DNA from 3 places in the Parendozoicomonas sp. 209JJ7-1 genome. Region 2 is predicted to be linked to each of the others. Evidence: predicted binding sites of a transcription regulator. Region 2 holds the regulator's gene; each other region holds the start of a gene.
What was found. The regulator sigma-54, encoded in region 2, starts transcription at its own class of promoters, with help from an activator protein. The targets are predictions, from matches to a motif close to TGGCACNNNNNTTGCTNT.
Positions count from the first base shown of each region.

Region 1 (3,254 bases), on a different contig from region 2:
AATATGCGGATAGTTTTGGTTTTACCGTAAAAGACAGGGGATGCACAAATGTTCGTATTAATGGTTGCAGTGCCCCGGGAGGTGTTTCCATTATGCGTGCCCGGAATGTACAGGTCTGTGATAATCCTGAGAGTTATTTTTTCTGGGATATGATACACCCGACAACCAGAGCGTATGAGTATATAGCTGCTTATATGTGTGTTATGGCGGGTGTGAACGGTTACTGGACGGATTGTCGCTTACCTTCGGGGTTTGACCGGGATAAGGCTGAACAGCTCTATAAGCTTATTATTGAAAGTGGAAATGAGGAGTTGGGGGTAGATGCTCCAGATCCGGGGCTGGTCCGGAAACTGCTGAAAATCTGAAAACAGCTTCAGAAAAATTATCCTGGAAAAAAGGGCTGCCAGTTGGCAGCCCTTTTGGGTTTTTAGACGATTGTTTTTGCTAAGGCCCTGCTTGTTCGCAGGAAGCTCTTAGCAGGACTGGCTCTTAGCAAGATCGGCTCTTAACAAGAATAATACAGATCGAACTCAACAGGGTGAGTGGTCTGGCTGACTTTGATGCACTCTTCGCGCTTCAGCTCCAGGTAGCCGTCGATCATGTCGTCGGTGAATACGCCACCGGCCGTCAGGAACTCACGGTCTGCATCCAGAGCATTCAGGGCTTCTTCAAAGCTGGCAGCAACAGTCGGGATTTCAGCAGCTTCTTCGGGAGGCAGATCGTACAGATCCTTGTCAGCAGCATCGCCGGGGTGCAGCTTGTTCTTGATACCGTCCAGGCCAGCCATCAGCAGGGCTGCGAAAGCCAGGTAAGGGTTGGCAGTGGGGTCAGGGAAGCGTACTTCGATACGACGGGCCTTCGGAGTATTCACGTAGGGAATACGGATGGAAGCGGAACGGTTACGGGCAGAGTAGGCCAGCATAACAGGGGCTTCAAAGCCGGGTACCAGACGCTTGTAGGCGTTAGTGGAAGCGTTGGCGAAAGCGTTGATAGCTTTAGCGTGTTTAATAACACCACCGATGTAGTACAGGGCAGTTTCGCTCAGGCCGGCATAGCCGTCGCCAGCGAACAGATTGTCACCGTCTTTGGCGATGGACATGTGTACGTGCATGCCGCTGCCGTTGTCGCCTACCAGGGGCTTGGGCATGAAGGTGGCAGTCTTGCCGTAAGCGTGGGCAACATTGTGCACAGCGTATTTCAGAATCTGGGTTTCGTCAGCCTTGCGTACCAGAGTGTTGAAACGGGTACCGATTTCACACTGGCCGGCAGTACCCACTTCGTGGTGGTGTACTTCTACGGGAACGCCCATGGCTTCGGTAGCGGCACACATGGCGGCACGCAGGTCGTGCAGGGAGTCGACGGGAGGAACGGGGAAGTAGCCGCCCTTAACGCCGGGACGATGGCCGGTGTTACCACCTTCGAACTTCTCGTTGGAAGCCCAGGCAGCTTCTTCGGAGTTCACTTCGTAGGAAGCACCGGAGATGTCGATCTTCCATTTCACGTCGTCAAATACGAAGAACTCAGGCTCGGGACCAAAGAAAGCAGTGTCACCAATACCAGTGGACTTCAGGTACTCTTCAGCACGCTTGGCAACAGAACGGGGGTCGCGCTCGTAGCCCTGCATGGTGGCAGGCTCGATGATGTCGCAGCGCAGGTTCAGGGTGTTCTCGTCGGTGAACGGATCGATAACGGCAGTGCTGTCATCGGGCATCAGGATCATGTCGGATTCGTTGATGCCTTTCCAGCCGGAGATAGAAGAGCCGTCGAACATTTTACCGATTTCAAAAAACTCACTGTCGATTTCACTGATCGGCAGAGATACGTGTTGCTCCTTGCCACGGGTATCAGTGAAGCGCAGATCAACCCACTTGATGTCGTGTTCCTTGATCAGAGAAAGAGTCTTGTTGGACATTTTTGTCTATTCCTCGGGTTTGTCTGGACCGCTTGAATCCGAGTTCCGCACCAGGAGCGCGGTTGCTTCAGTTCGTGCCGGTCAACTCGGGTTTGCAGAGCCGACAGGTCAGCCTGTTTCCACATGATTTCCAAACATCGTTTAGCAAAGCCTGTGCCAGGCTGCTGAAAGCTCTATAACCCCGTGTCTTATACGGGTGCACGGCCTGGTGCACCTCTTATATGTCAGAGCTTTACAAAACTTTCGCGCCATTTATATGTCAGAGCTTTACAAAACTTTCGCACCATCCATGGGCGCTCCGGACTGGCTTGTGCACCTTTGTGGTGCGGTGCTGTCCCGGGTTTACCCCTGTGCTCCTTTTCCGGTCATTCCGGTAATGATTCGCTTCACTGCCGGCCCGTTGCGGTAAACCGAAGCAAGTCTACACCGTTTATTATGAAGATGCCTGCCTGTAACGGAGGAATTTCAGGCATCTGGTGGCCGTCTGGCGAAAGGGCTAAAGGTATTTGCAGTGGAGATTACCTGCTGGCCGCGCTGCAGTTCTGTATAATGACCGATTAACCTGTTCTGGTCCGGATTTACCCCGTTTTCATGAAATTCATTATCAAGCTGTTCCCGGAAATCACCATCAAGAGTACTCCGGTTCGCAAGCAGCTGGTCAAACAGCTGCGCCGCAATATCCGTACAGTGTGTCGTTCTTTTGATGAGAGTCTGGAGGTGACGGGTCAGTGGGATATGATCGAGGTGGAAACATCTCTGACAGAACCTGCTGATATTGCCACTCTGGCGGACCGTCTTCAGTGTATTCCCGGTATTCACCAGGCCCTGGAAGTGGCGGAATACCCACTGATTGATAAAGACGATATTCTGGCGAAGGTTTATCCCGTATATGCCTCCCTGCTGGCCGGGAAGACTTTCTGTGTTCGGGTGAAGCGTCATGGCAACCATGAGTTTACTTCTAACGACATTGAACGTTTTGTTGGTGGTGAACTTAATCAGACGACAGAAACCACAGGCGTAAAACTCAAGAATCCTGATGTTAAGGTTGAGATTGAGATCAAGCACAACCGCTGGTTCCTGATCACTAAACGCCATACCGGCCTGGGTGGTTATCCCATGGGTTCACAGGATCCGGTTCTGTCACTGATTTCCGGCGGCTTTGATTCCACGGTTTCCAGTTTCCTGACTATGAAACGGGGCCTGAATACCCACTTCTGTTTCTTTAACCTGGGTGGACATGCCCATGAACTGGCGGTTAAGGAAGTGGCCTACTACCTGTGGGACCGTTACGGTGCTTCCCACAGGGTACGTTTTGTCACGATTCCCTTTGAAGGTGTTGTGG
Region 1 is NZ_JBYVJU010000004.1:215,868-219,121, reverse strand. It holds gene ACY2RQ_RS06040 (SGNH/GDSL hydrolase family protein) at 1-365, shown strand, start outside; gene glnA (glutamate--ammonia ligase) at 506-1,912, opposite strand; gene thiI (tRNA uracil 4-sulfurtransferase ThiI) at 2,504-3,254, shown strand, end outside.
Region 1: glnA (glutamate--ammonia ligase) is a predicted target of sigma-54. The motif match lies at 2,054-2,071, and genes of this name have one in related genera.

Region 2 (3,254 bases):
CAACCAGGGCAAAAATCAGGTCAACGGGTCTGCGATCAACGGCATCGAAGTCGATAGGTTCAGCCAGCCGGATAAATACAGCCTGGGGCTTTTCGCAATTCGCTACACGACAGTGTGGCAGTGCGAATCCATTACCAAGACCTGTGCTCCCGAGTTTTTCCCGGGTGATCAGCTGGTGAAACAGCTCCTTGGCGTCAAGGCCAGGCTGCCTTTCACTGATCAGGTTGGCGATAAACTCCAGGGTGCGCTTTTTGCTGGCCCCCTGCACGCCGCAAAGGGCATGCCCGGGGTAAAGAAGATTACGTAGGCTCATTAGATTAGGGAACAGGGATCAGTGAGACGCCCCCTGCAGGCGATCTATGTTTTTTTCCTTGTGCTTCAATAGCTGTCGATCAAGTTTGTCCGTCAGCAGGTCTATGGCTGCGTACATATCATCGTGCTCAGAGGAGGCAGCCATATCCGCGTTACGTACGTGAAGTGTTGCTTCTGCGAGTTGTCGTTGTTTTTCCACGCTCAGAGTGACCTGAACACTGGTGATTCCGTCAAAGTGACTGGCTAATTTGGACAGCTTTTTGGATACATAGTCGTGCAGAGCTTCGGTAACGTCGAACTGATGACCACTGATCTTTACTTGCATGCGTTACTCTCCTGGTGTCAGGTTGAGCAGCCCCGGCAATTCCATACCGGGCCGACATTTTCATTTTATCACCAGACCTCTGCTCCGTCTCGACTTTTGCCTGTAAGGTGCAGAAATCCGGGCTTTCCTTGAGCTGGGACAGCTCAAATCACACACTTATACCAGCCGTTTGCGCTCGTTGGAGGGCGGGATATTCATGGCTTCCCGGTACTTGGCGATTGTCCGCCGGGCCACCTTGATGCCCTGTTCCCCCAGAATATCAGCAATCTTGCTGTCGCTCAGGGGCTTTTTGGGAGTTTCCTGGGCTACCAGCTTTTTGATTATGGCCCGAATCGCCGTAGACGAGCACTCTCCTCCGGATGTGGTGCTGACGTGGCTTGAGAAGAAATACTTCAACTCAAAGATACCCCGTGGAGTGTGCATGAATTTCTGGGTGGTTACTCGCGAAATGGTCGACTCATGCATTTCTACAGCTTCAGCAATATCATGGAGAACCAGGGGCTTCATGGCCTCTTCCCCATAATCAAGGAAGCCCCGCTGATATTCCACAATACGAGTTGCCACTTTCAATAGAGTATCATTACGGCTCTGCAGGCTTTTAATAAACCAGCGGGCTTCCTGCAGATGATTTTTTAGATAAGTGTTGTCTGAGCTGGAGTCGGCTTTGCGAATCAAGGAAGCATAACTGTCATTAATACGCAGTCGCGGTGATGCATCAGAGTTCAGTTCCACCATCCAGTGCCCCTTGTGCTTTCGAACCAGCACATCTGGAATTACATACTCTGCTTCAGAAGATTGCAGTTCCGCGCCGGGATGGGGGGTTAGACTTTGAATGACTTGAAGTGCGTCCCGTAGCTGGTTTTCTTTCAAGCGTGTGCGGCGCATCAGGGTGGTGTAATCCCGGGTGCCCAGCAAATCAATATAACGATCAAGAATCCGGTGGGCGTTAACCACGTCATCTGTTGCTTCCGGCAGCTGGCAGAGCTGCAGGATCAGGCATTCACGAAGATCACGACAGGCGACGCCCACAGGGTCAAACTGCTGGATTTTGTGAAGCACCATTTCTACTTCATCCATTTCGACCTCCAGTTCCGGGTCAAGGCCGCTGAGGATGTCTTCAAGGGATGTTGTCAGATAACCATTGTCGTTAATGCCGTCAATGATAGACATGCTGATTATACGGTCGGTGTCTGACATTGGGGTCAGGTTCATCTGCCATTCAAGATGGTTCTGCAGAGTTTCACTGGTGCTGGTACGGGCGGCGACATCATCACCGGAATATTCGCTGGCAGAGGACGTTGATGAAGGGGGTTGGTAAACATCATCCCAGCCGCTGTCGACGGGCAGGTCGGAAGGGATGGAGTCTGCCCAGTCTTCCTGGGTCTCTTTGGATTCGTCGGGCTTTTCGGCTCTGGCTGTTTCGTTGAAATCGGTCAGGCCGGCGTCCGTAATAGCGTCTTTGGAGGCGTCGTCTTCGCTGGATTGCTGTTCATCCTGTTCCAGCATGGGGTTGCTTTCCAGGGCCTGCTGAATTTCCTGCTGGAGATCCAGAGTCGACAACTGAAGCAAGCGTATGGCCTGTTGCAGCTGGGGTGTCATGGTCAGCTGCTGACCAATTTTCAGTTCCAGAGATGGCTTCATAGGATAGTTATCCAGCTTCTACAACTCTGTCCAAGCAATTCTTCTTACCTCCCTGCTTTGCGGTCAGCGATCAGGGTTAAGCCTGATCCCGCGTTAACGCTATCTTACTCGCAGCGGATGGGAATTTGAAAGCTGTATGTCACCCGCTGCATCAGTACGGCCCGGTTATTCAGATCCTGAAGTGTTCGCCCAGGTAAACATCTCGCACTTTCTGGTTGGCCATAACCGTATCGCTGTCACCGGAAGCGATGATATGACCTTCGCTGACAATATAGGCATGTTCGCAAATGTCCAGAGTTTCCCGCACATTATGATCAGTAATCAGTACACCGATGCCGCGATTCTTCAGATGAGTGACAATTTCCTTGATATCTGTGACCGAGATTGGGTCTACCCCGGCAAAAGGTTCGTCAAGGAGAATAAAGGACGGTTCAGTCGCCAGCGCCCGGGCGATTTCAACCCGGCGGCGCTCACCGCCGGACAGGCTCATGCCGAGGCTGTCGCGAATATGCTGGATGTTAAACTCATTCAGCAGCTGCTCAAGTTTCTCCTGGCGCTTTTTTCTGCTCAGTCCTTTCCGGGTTTCAAGAATGGCCAGAATATTTTCGGCGACGGTAAGCTTCCGAAAGATAGAGGCTTCCTGGGGCAGGTAACCAATACCTGCCCGGGCCCGACCATGCATGGGCAGGGCGGTGATATCCTGATTATCGATCAGTATGCCGCCTGACTCGGTCTGGACCAGCCCCACAATCATGTAAAAACAAGTGGTTTTGCCTGCGCCATTGGGTCCAAGAAGGCCAACAATCTGGCCACTTTCGATAGACACGGAGACATCGCGCACCACCTGGCGGCCGCTGTAACTTTTACTGAGATGTTTTGCTTGCAGTTGTGCCATTGGGCCGGAGTCTACTTACTTTACTTTGATGAGCTTTGTTTCGACGGGGACTGAGTGGGTTGAATAACCATCTTTACCCGT
Region 2 is NZ_JBYVJU010000003.1:154,109-157,362, forward strand. It holds gene ptsN (PTS IIA-like nitrogen regulatory protein PtsN) at 1-313, opposite strand, end outside; gene hpf (ribosome hibernation-promoting factor, HPF/YfiA family) at 332-637, opposite strand; gene ACY2RQ_RS04215 (RNA polymerase factor sigma-54) at 794-2,278, opposite strand; gene lptB (LPS export ABC transporter ATP-binding protein) at 2,448-3,173, opposite strand; gene lptA (lipopolysaccharide transport periplasmic protein LptA) at 3,194-3,254, opposite strand, start outside.

Region 3 (3,254 bases), on a different contig from region 2:
CCGGTCAGAAGGTCTGGAGCTTTTGAAAACAACAGATTTGCCGGAAACCCTTCAGGCGCAGTTTTCTTCCGAGCTGGAGACACTGACACTTGGCGGGCAGACTTATTACCTGCTGTATACCTTTACAACCCGGGATAGACATTACAGCGATCTGGCTCATACTTTGCTGCCAGGAAAGTCTCTCCATGAACTGGATGACGTGCTGGTAAAAACCTGCGGTGACCTTGGCTTATGGGCCAGTGCCGGGGTTATCTTTCCATCAACAATTTACGCCTACCACCATGTAGGTTATGAAAACAGGGAACTTTTCCTGATTCACCTGTTTAACAAGGAACTTTCATTTACTGGAGCAATGGCTGGCTGGAACAGTATCGCCATAAACCAGTCCGACTGGGGCTGGACAGGGCTCCGGGACTGGGGTGATTCAAACATTTACCCTCATATCACCAGCTACCTGGATTCAGCAAGATCGGAATTTCACCCTCCCGGTTACGGGCAGCGATGCGCATTTCTCAATGGCCTGAGTGAATATAGTGTGGCCGCAGTTCTGCACTACTGTCGCGCCCACAGAGATGAACCTGATTACCATTACCGCAATCTTGACGCTGTTGAGAAACTTGGGGTTTTTGTTGAAAAAAGCCTGGACGCAATGCTTGGCCAGTTATTGGGCAATGCAGAATTTACGGTTGCGAGCTATTTCGAAACCCGGGAAAAGTTCCTTCTGTGGCGCAATAGAATGGCTCGGGAAACCCTTTACTGGACAGCAAAACAATCCCCCGACAGTGACTGCCTGATGCAACATGTCATTAACAATGTTCCCCCTCCCGAAGACATCTATGGTGAATGGTGCCCCATCGGCAAGGACTGGGAAGAATTCCAAACCAAGCATGGTCACTCAATGGGATGGAACAGCGGGGTTTTCGGGCTGGGTTACCTTATGCTTGGGCTGCATCTGATAGCCGGATGTGTTGCCAGAGACTTACAGCCTGCAGTACGAAATAATTGGCTTTAACTTTCCGAACATACCCCGCTGCGATTCCAGACGTTTTTCTCAACCTTCGCATAAACGCACCAGCATTGTGCATAAAAACGAAACGGTGCCGTGACACCGCGCACCAACACGAGACACTGGCTGCACTGGAATTATTTTCACCCATACCAGAAACAAACCAACCTATTGAAATAATTACACTTTTATATACTGGCACGATGACTGCTAATTCAGAGACAGGATGCCGAACAAAGAGCAGGAACGGTTAAAACGGCAATAACAAAAGGGATATTGCTCGCAGGGGCTAAAGTGGTGGGTTGCAAAAAAGCGGTTCTGCGCGACTGCGCAAAACCCTTATAACCCCAGAGACAAAAGCGTAAACTTGTCCTGCCCCTCAGGACACCCCGGAAAATAAAGCCAGGTTAACCGCTCAAATTACGGAAGCCGGCGCAACATTCAGGAGATGTGCAATGAAGTTAGTTTCAGCCATTATCAAGCCCTTCAAACTCGATGACGTTCGGGAAGCTCTTTCCGATATCGGCGTACAGGGTATTACTGTGACAGAAGTAAAAGGCTTCGGTCGTCAGAAGGGCCACACCGAACTGTACCGTGGTGCTGAGTACGTTGTGGACTTCCTCCCCAAGGTAAAAATTGAAGTGGCTATTGGTAATGACCTGCTGGACCAGGTTATCGAAGCCATCACCAAGGCTGCCAATACCGGCAAGATCGGTGACGGCAAGATCTTCGTTACCGAACTGCAGCAGGCTATCCGGATTCGTACCGGTGAAACCGATACCGCGGCTATCTAAGCCAGCGTAGCGAGTTTTCGATCATGGCCCGCCCAGGGCCAGATCACCAAGAATAAGCAAAAATAAAAACATGCCGGGGTGGGGCACATTAGCCGGCAAGAATGATTTCAAAAGAATGATTTCAAAAGAATAATTCCAAGATCCTGAGGGTTTACGACTGTGGAAAATCAAATCTTCCATTTGCAGTATGCAATGGACACCTTTTACTTTCTGGTGTGTGGTGCTCTGGTTATGTGGATGGCCGCTGGCTTTTCAATGCTGGAAGCCGGTCTGGTCCGTTCCAAAAACACCACTGAAATTCTCACCAAGAACGTTGCCCTGTTCGCTATCTCCTGCACCATGTACCTGATTGTCGGTTACGACATTATGTACGGCGGTGGTGTACTGCTGGACAGCGTACTGGTAGGCGACACTCACGTTGCAGACACCCTGAAAGAGTTCTCCGGCCGCGAAGGTGGCATTGAGGGCGGAGCGGTTTACTCCAAGGCTTCTGACTTCTTCTTCCAGGTGGTTTTTGTTGCTACTGCCATGTCCATCGTCTCAGGTGCTGTAGCCGAGCGTATGAAGCTGTGGAGCTTCCTGCTGTTTGCCGTGGTTATGACCGCATTTATCTACCCGATGGAAGGTGCCTGGACCTGGGGCGGCGAGAAAGTATTTGACCTGTACAGCTTGAGCGACCTTGGCTTCTCCGACTTCGCCGGCTCCGGCATCGTACATATGGCTGGTGCCGCTGCTGCCCTGGCTGGTGTACTGCTGCTGGGGGCTCGTAAAGGCAAGTACGGCAAGAACGGTGAAGTGAACGCTATCCCCGGTGCCAACCTGCCTCTGGCCACTCTGGGTACTTTCATCCTGTGGATGGGCTGGTTCGGCTTTAACGGCGGCTCCGTTCTGAAGCTGGGTGATATTGCCAGCGCCAACAGCGTCGCCATGGTCTTCCTGAACACCAATGCTGCCGCTGCCGGTGGCCTGGTATCCGCTCTGATTACTGCCCGCCTGCTGTTCGGCAAGGCTGACCTGACCATGTGCCTGAACGGCGCTCTGGCTGGCCTGGTTGCCATTACTGCAGAACCCAGTACTCCTACGCCGATTCAGGCTACTCTGATCGGCGGCATCGGTGGTGTGATTGTTGTCTTCTCCATCCTGGCTCTGGACAAGCTGAAGCTGGATGATCCTGTCGGCGCCATCTCCGTACACGGTGTTGTTGGTCTGTTCGGTCTGCTGGTTGTTCCTTACACTAACTCCGGTGTTTCCTTCACTGGCCAGCTGGCTGGTGCCGCGACTATCTTCGCCTGGGTATTCGTAACCAGCCTGATCGTCTGGGGCGTGCTCAAGGCTATCACCGGCATCCGCGTCAGCGAAGAAGAAGAGTACGAAGGTGTGGATCTGGCTGAGTGTGGTATGGAAGCTTACCCCGAATTTACTAACAAATAAGACACCAATAAGTAAGACTTGAT
Region 3 is NZ_JBYVJU010000006.1:76,670-79,923, reverse strand. It holds gene ACY2RQ_RS07700 (hypothetical protein) at 1-1,012, shown strand, start outside; gene glnK (P-II family nitrogen regulator) at 1,462-1,800, shown strand; gene ACY2RQ_RS07690 (ammonium transporter) at 1,960-3,231, shown strand.
Region 3: glnK (P-II family nitrogen regulator) is a predicted target of sigma-54. The motif match lies at 1,203-1,220, and genes of this name have one in related genera.